One region of the Undibacterium sp. Ji83W genome, then DNA from elsewhere that is predicted to be linked to it. Evidence: riboswitches for the same ligand, from Rfam matches in the RefSeq annotation. Region 1 holds a riboswitch; the other holds the start of a gene.
The links. Region 1 has a riboswitch for glycine ahead of gcvT (glycine cleavage system aminomethyltransferase GcvT). Riboswitches for the same ligand answer to the same signal wherever they lie in the genome.

Region 1 (3,413 bases):
GGAGTATGCGTGTTGTAATAACCCTGACCGATCAAAGACTTCAGTACACGGTTTTTCGACGCCAGTGCCTTCAATGTGGCCAGTGCTTCCTGTTCGGACTTGGCTTCTGTGAATTGCGCCAGTGGCAGCACATCGTGACGGCGGATATTGGCCGGGACGATGGCATCAATCAGGGCTGTGCGGTCAGCATAGCCCAGGGTTTTCAGCATGGCGGCTTGTTCTGCTTCAGAAGGGCCGATATGGCGAGCGATGAAAGCGTCATGCGCTTCCAGTTGGGTCAGTGAAGGACGGGTCATGGTATATGGGGTACAGAAGAGTAACGTGGAATATCAGGCGGAGCTATGCGGGGCCAAGGATTTCATTGCATCATGCAAATCCAAAGCAATAAGGTGACCATCAGGCCACCTTATGTGCATTAATTAAGCAATATTTTTTGCGTAAGCTTCAGCATTCATCAAGGCATCAACATCAGCAATATTGGCTGGTTTCAGTTTGAACAGCCATGCTGCAAACGCATCAGCATTGATGGATTCTGGTGCATCGGCCAGTGCTTCATTGATGGCAACAACTTCACCAGTCACTGGTGCATAAATATCACCAGCTGCCTTGACGGATTCAACCACTGCACAGTCCTTGCCTGCTTCGAGTGCTGTGCCAACTTTAGGCAGGTCAACGAAAACGATATCGCCCAAAGCATCTTGAGCAAATTCAGTAATGCCGACAGTGATCGTGCCGTCTGCTTCTGTGCGTACCCATTCGTGGGATGTGGTGTATTTCAAGTCTGCTGGTACGTTCATGATGGGCTCCAGTTAAATAAATTGTTTTAAATAATAATGAGTGGCTAATCAATAGTAGTCAGTACCAGTAGCTGTACTGACTGCAGATCAAATTATACGGCCAGGATTTTGCCGTTACGGACAAAAGGCAGTTTGACAACAGATGCTGCCAATTGCTTGTCACGGATAACAACATGCACAGTATCGCCTACCGACACACCCATAGGCAAACGCGCCAGTGCAATTGCCTGCTCCATGGTGGGGCTGAAAGTGCCGCTGGTGATTTCGCCTTCGCCTTGTGCGCATACCACTTTTTGATGGGCACGCAGGATGCCGCCTTTTTCACGCAGGATCAGGCCCAGGAACTGGGCGTTCTGTCCTTGTGTTTGCAGTGCTTGCTTGCCGACGAAATCACGTTCGCTGACCAGGTCTATGGTCCATGCCAGACCAGCATCGAGCGGGTTGACTGTTTCATCCATGTCCTGACCATACAAATTCATACCAGCTTCCAGACGCAAGGTGTCACGCGCACCCAGGCCAGCAGGTTTGACACCGGCTGCAACCAGGGCATTCCAGAAATCAGTCACACGGTCAGCAGACACGGCAATTTCAAAACCGTCTTCACCGGTATAACCAGTACGTGCCACCATGACTTCACCAAAGGAAGTGTCGGCCACGATGACTGCGTTAAAAGGTTTGATTTCTGCACTGGCAGCTTTGGTCTCTGGCAAGACTTCCCATGCCTTGGCGCGGGCGTTCGGGCCTTGCACTGCCACCAGGGCAAAAGCGTTAGCACCATCACGGCGCTGGGTAATGGTCAGGCCGCTATTGGTTTCTGCATTGCGGGCATTCATCCAGGCGATGTCTTTTTCTGCGGTGCCAGCATTGACGACCAGGCGGAACCAGTTTTCGCTGAAGAAATAAATGATGAGGTCGTCGATGACCGTGCCTTCAGGCTTCAGCATGCAGGAATACAGGGCCTTGCCCGCTACCTGCAATTTATCGACATTATTGGCAACCAGGTCACGCAGGAAGCTGCGTACATTTTCACCCTGCAAATCGACGACACACATATGGGATACATCAAACATGCCGCAATCAGTGCGCACTGCATGATGTTCTTCGATTTGGGAACCATAGTTGACGGGCATGTCCCAGCCGCCAAAATCAACCATTTTTGCACCAGCCGCACGATGGGCTGCATTGAGGGGAGTTGCCTTGAGTGATGTCGCTGCTTGCGTCATGAGTGCCTCGCTACCAGATTGAAGGGACGAACAAACGCATGCCGACGAATAAACGCCGCATGCGCTGAAATCGCATACCCCTCTGTCCTGGTACCTGAGAGATTACGGGAGCCATGTATGTTTGCTGCCCGCGCGCACCTTCGGTGGGTAGTCCGGCGAATTGCTGTGCCGCTACCGCTCTCCAGAGTTGGGGCAACTTTTAACTACCCCGTTGATCAGTCCTTTGTGCCTGAGAGTTTTTTGGGTATTAGCCCCTTCGGCGGCAACTTTCGTCGCGCTCTCCCGATCAAGTAGCGCGATTATATAAGGCTTGCAAGGGCTTGGATAGTTGAGCGTGGAAATATTTACAGAAAAGTCGCTGGAATAGTAAAAAAATGAGCAAAACAACAAGCCAGGACAAAAGCAACAAGATTGCGAGCAATAAAACCACTTATAAAACTTACGCGAAACTTACTACAAAGACCTGATCAGCAAGAGCAACCAAAGCCAGACCACTATCAATTTTGACGCTCTTCCCTGTGTTAATTTGTAACTATTGTTTTAAGAGGAAACAATCACGGGAATGATCAGCATCCATTGTTACCCTAGCTCCGATTTTATTTCTATTGTGCAAATATTCGCTTCACCAAATTGAATGCCAAAGCAGATCTTTTAATACAAAAGAGATCAGTTGCGCAGAGGTTTGGGGTAAGCGATTTTTTTTTAAAACTGACGAAGCAAAAAACCCGGAGGGAAAATGAATAACAAAAAATTGAATTTGATCGCCTTTGCCATCATCGCAGCAGCTGGCAGTGCAGGTAATGTCTACGCAGCAGACTGGCCTTCCGGTTTTTCCAAATGTGCCGATGAAGGCGGCATCTGCAAAGTAGGCGACAAAGCACTGCAGGTATCGTTTGGATTGAAAGACAAATGGGTGGTCAAATCGCTGTCTGGCAATGTCAGTTGTACTGCCGCCACCTTTGGTGTCGCCGCAACTGCTGACACCAAAGAGAAATGTGCCGTGGGACCAGCTGGCGCGCCAGATACTGGCGGTGGCAGTGGCTCAAATGACGGTCCTGGCTCTGGCTCTGGCACAGCGCCAGCCGGACACAGCGGCGGCTTTGCCGGGCTGGTCACTGGTGGTGGCACAGTGGCAGCAGTAACCGTCACAACAGCAGCACAAATGCAGGCAGCGCTTGATGCTTATAATGGTACCGGTGGTCTGGTGATACGCTATAACGGTACTTTTGATTTCCGCACTATTCCTGATGCCTGCACACAATGGAAAAAAGCCAAAGGCGCGATAGTCGAAATCAAGAATAAAGGCAATGTCACGATTGAAGGTAGCAATGGCTCAGCGGCTAATTTTGGCATCGCCGTCAAAGGTGGCGCGACCAATGTCATTATCCGCAAC
Region 2 (3,413 bases), 450 kb from region 1:
ATCATAGTCGGACACGGCAGAGCCATAGGTTCTGTAAGTTTTGCCTTCGCCTGGCCATGGGTTCATGATGTAGATGTAGTTGCTGCCGTTATACACTTCATAGCCTGTGCCGACCATGATATGGCCGCCGCCATTGGTCCAGCCATAGCGGATGACAAAGGGGCGGTTGGCATTGATGTCATTGACCACCGTGTTCCATGACGATGCATAGCTATAGGCAGTATTTGACACCCCCCAATGTGCCAGGATGTTTTGCACGCTGCCGCCGCTGCCGTACATGGAGTTAGGCTGGTTGGCGTTGCTGTTCCAGTTAAAATTGGTATTGCCACAGGCGTAATTCAGGCCATAAGCCCAGTTCACGATCTGGCACTGGCTGGGATTTTGATTGTAGAAGCTCAGCAATGCCTTGCTGCTGCCTGCCCAGCACCACTGGCTATGCTCTTGCGTGACCAGCGGCACATTCAATGCACGGTATTGCGCATAAACGCTGGGTATGCCCAGCATTGCTCCCAAGACGAATATGAGCTTTAACAGATTTTTTTTCATGATATCTCCGTATTTATTGTAGGTATATTCAGATGGTTGCTGGTTTAGCGGAAGCTGTCGATATTGCGTTTGACACTGACACGCAAAGGTTCAAGAATGTCGCTTTGTTCCAGCAAGCCATTGTTGGCAGATTGTGTGCCAAGTTTTTCACTGCGCTGTTGCAGCAGCAAAGTCTGACGTGCTGAATGCAGGGGGGCAAAGCGGGCACGTGCATCGGTAGGCGAAACTACTTCCAGAAAATCCGACATGGCTTGATAGACACGGATAAAGCGCAAGTTGGAGCGTGTGCTATTGCCGTGTACGGCAATAGCTGCATCGACGTCCTTGGCCAGCACTGCGCCACCATACGAAGTTACACCCCAGCGCCCGTTGTTTTGCCGCAGTGTTGCCAGACCTATCGGTGTGTCATTGAGGGTGATGACAAAGCGCCATTCGCCGGTTGCTTTTGCCATGCTGCGCAAATCACCACGGCCATTCATGACATCTTGCGGCGGCAGGCTATAGACTGGAAAACCATAGCCTATCTTGGCATCCTTGAGGTCTTGCACATCATTGACTTCGAGCGGGAATTCAGGCGGCAAAGTGCCGCCGCGACGCTGCACATTGAACTGCACAAACTCGGCAAAATCGCGTTGCGCAGCAGCACTGACCAGACGTGCCTGATCAGTTGTTCCACCAATATCGCTGGTCACATTTTGTGCCAATAGTGAAGGGCTGGCGACAGCACAACTGATACTGAGTATCAAAGCGGCCAGGGTGGATTTTTTGAATCTTGAAACAGGGTGAAAATGCATGATGATTTACTCCTTGGTTAAATTTAGACAATAGCTCGCCCATTCAAGCGGACTGGGCGGCTTGAAACACGGCATGGCTGGGCATGCCGGACAACATTCCCGCGCAAACGGGAATAGGGGATCAGCTTATAGAGCGGTTCAGAACTCTATAACCAGAATTTTTATTAGAAAGAACTTGAGCTGGTCAGCGTCAATAATGAATGTGACTACACTGCGGTCGTATATCGTGTGAGAGAAAAAGACTTGTGGTGATACTGAGATCATCTTTGTAGTTAGGGACATCATGGCTGGCTGCGTGCTGAGTATCGCGCATGCTGTTGAACACGGTTTTGCAATCAGTGTAGAACCCGGTTTTATAGATGGACAGCGCGCAGGCGGCCGCCATCGCGGTGACAGTGTCACCGTTCAAATGGATGAATTTCATGGTATGCAGACTCCAGACGTCAAAGGGATGTCCGTGCGCAGTTACGCAACGGATACCCCCTCTGTCCTGGACCTGAGAGATTTCGCCTGCGCCTGCTGGTAAGGTCGCAATGCTTGCTCCTTCGGTGTGCCTGGCGACGTAGTCAGGCAGCTCTTCAGAGTTGGCGGAACTCATTTCATAAATAATAATGAGGTGCGCTTGATTCATAAGGCTGTCAGCCTTATGAATCAAACCCTTCGGGAACTGGTGATTTGGGCGCATTGCTGTGTTGTATTGCTTGCCAAGGCATGAGCCTTGGCCGCACACCACGCCTTGCACTGCATCCCAAATCGCCTTGTTCGCACCCACCCTTATTCATGAAATGAGTTCCAATGATAACGGTCCCTTTTGCCTGAGAGTTTCCGGGGCGGTTGCTCCTTCGGCGCTGTCCTTATTTGACAGTCTCTCCCGATATCATTTTTTTCGTAATGTGCTCAACCTGTTGTACAAGTTGTAGAAATGAGCATAGTGCACACATTACTCATTTGCAAATCATTTTTGATGTCAAATGGTTTATTTTTCTGTTTTCATGGAATCTGTGATTTGTATCCCACATGAGTATCTGCGTTTGGCTTTTACTTGACTGTCAGGCTATGATTGCTGAATATTTCAATCACCTCACCATCCATGACTCAGCAATTGACTGGCAAATCCCGATTAAAAGAATGTTCAATTTTGCGTGAACTCAGCCTGGCCTGTGCAATGGCATTGGGCTTTTCTGCCATGCACGTCCATGCACAAATCAAACCCGCCGCGCAGGATGCTGTCAATGACAAAGTGAAGGAAAGCGCCTGGCTGTCTGATCCTGCATTGACACAGTTGGTGCAAAAAATGGTGGAAAGCCGTTTCATGCCTTATAAGGTGGTGGGGCAAAAAAGTGACAAGGACATGCTCAGCTATAAAGCCTACTTCCATCCCTTCCCCAAGGATATGGAGAGATTTTATTCTTACTGGGGCATGACGGCAGAATGGTATATCGCCCGCAAAAACAGCATGGTGCAAGAGGGCTATCAAGAAATCTGGCACCAGTCTTTTCGCGATGCTGGAAATACCGAATTGCATCAGGCTGTGTGGATGAAGCGATCAACAGAAAATCCTGAACTGCAAAAACTGGGCAGCAATTATGCTGATGAAGAACATGAGCAAAACATCCTGGTTGGCATGCTGTGGCGCGGCGAATTCAAAAAACTCGATATTGCACTGGATAGCGCGTTTGCACAAAACAAGGCTGGCAGGCTGAAGTCAAATACCCTGTATAAGCGTTTTGGCACTTTGTCGCGGTTGGACAAAGATTTTCAAAAGCAGTTTGACGTCTGGGTAAAATCCAGCATGTATGGCTATGCTTATCTGGCACGCGGCATGTTCTTGCAGCAGCAGGCATGGGACGCTCGTGGTGATAAACTGGCCGCCGAAACCAGTAAAAAACAGTTTGCTGATTTTCATAAATTATCCAGCGTGGCAAGGGTAGACCTCACCAAAGCCAATGAAAAAATCAAGTCTTGCGCTATCTGCGCAGGTGAATTGATAGTCAATAACAGGGCACTTGGCATTAAGGAAGGTGACAACGCCTTGCTGAAAAACGCGCTGCAATATGACCCCAAATTGTATTC

Region 2: it holds a riboswitch for glycine, as region 1 does, so the genes downstream of both, ACO0LD_RS03940 (hypothetical protein) here and gcvT (glycine cleavage system aminomethyltransferase GcvT) in region 1, are expected to answer to the same signal.

The regions. Positions count from the first base shown of each region.
Region 1 covers NZ_JBMPOZ010000001.1:424,508-427,920, forward strand. Annotated here, with positions in the region: gene gcvP (aminomethyl-transferring glycine dehydrogenase) at 1-296, opposite strand, end outside; gene gcvH (glycine cleavage system protein GcvH) at 420-797, opposite strand; gene gcvT (glycine cleavage system aminomethyltransferase GcvT) at 890-2,020, opposite strand; glycine riboswitch at 2,093-2,215, opposite strand; glycine riboswitch at 2,227-2,315, opposite strand; gene ACO0LD_RS01955 (pectate lyase family protein) at 2,757-3,413, shown strand, end outside.
Region 2 covers NZ_JBMPOZ010000001.1:869,644-873,056, reverse strand. Annotated here, with positions in the region: gene ACO0LD_RS03950 (C39 family peptidase) at 1-546, opposite strand, end outside; gene ACO0LD_RS03945 (hypothetical protein) at 591-1,340, opposite strand; gene ACO0LD_RS03940 (hypothetical protein) at 1,531-1,764, opposite strand; glycine riboswitch at 1,816-1,932, opposite strand; glycine riboswitch at 2,133-2,224, opposite strand; gene ACO0LD_RS03935 (tetratricopeptide repeat protein) at 2,401-3,413, shown strand, end outside.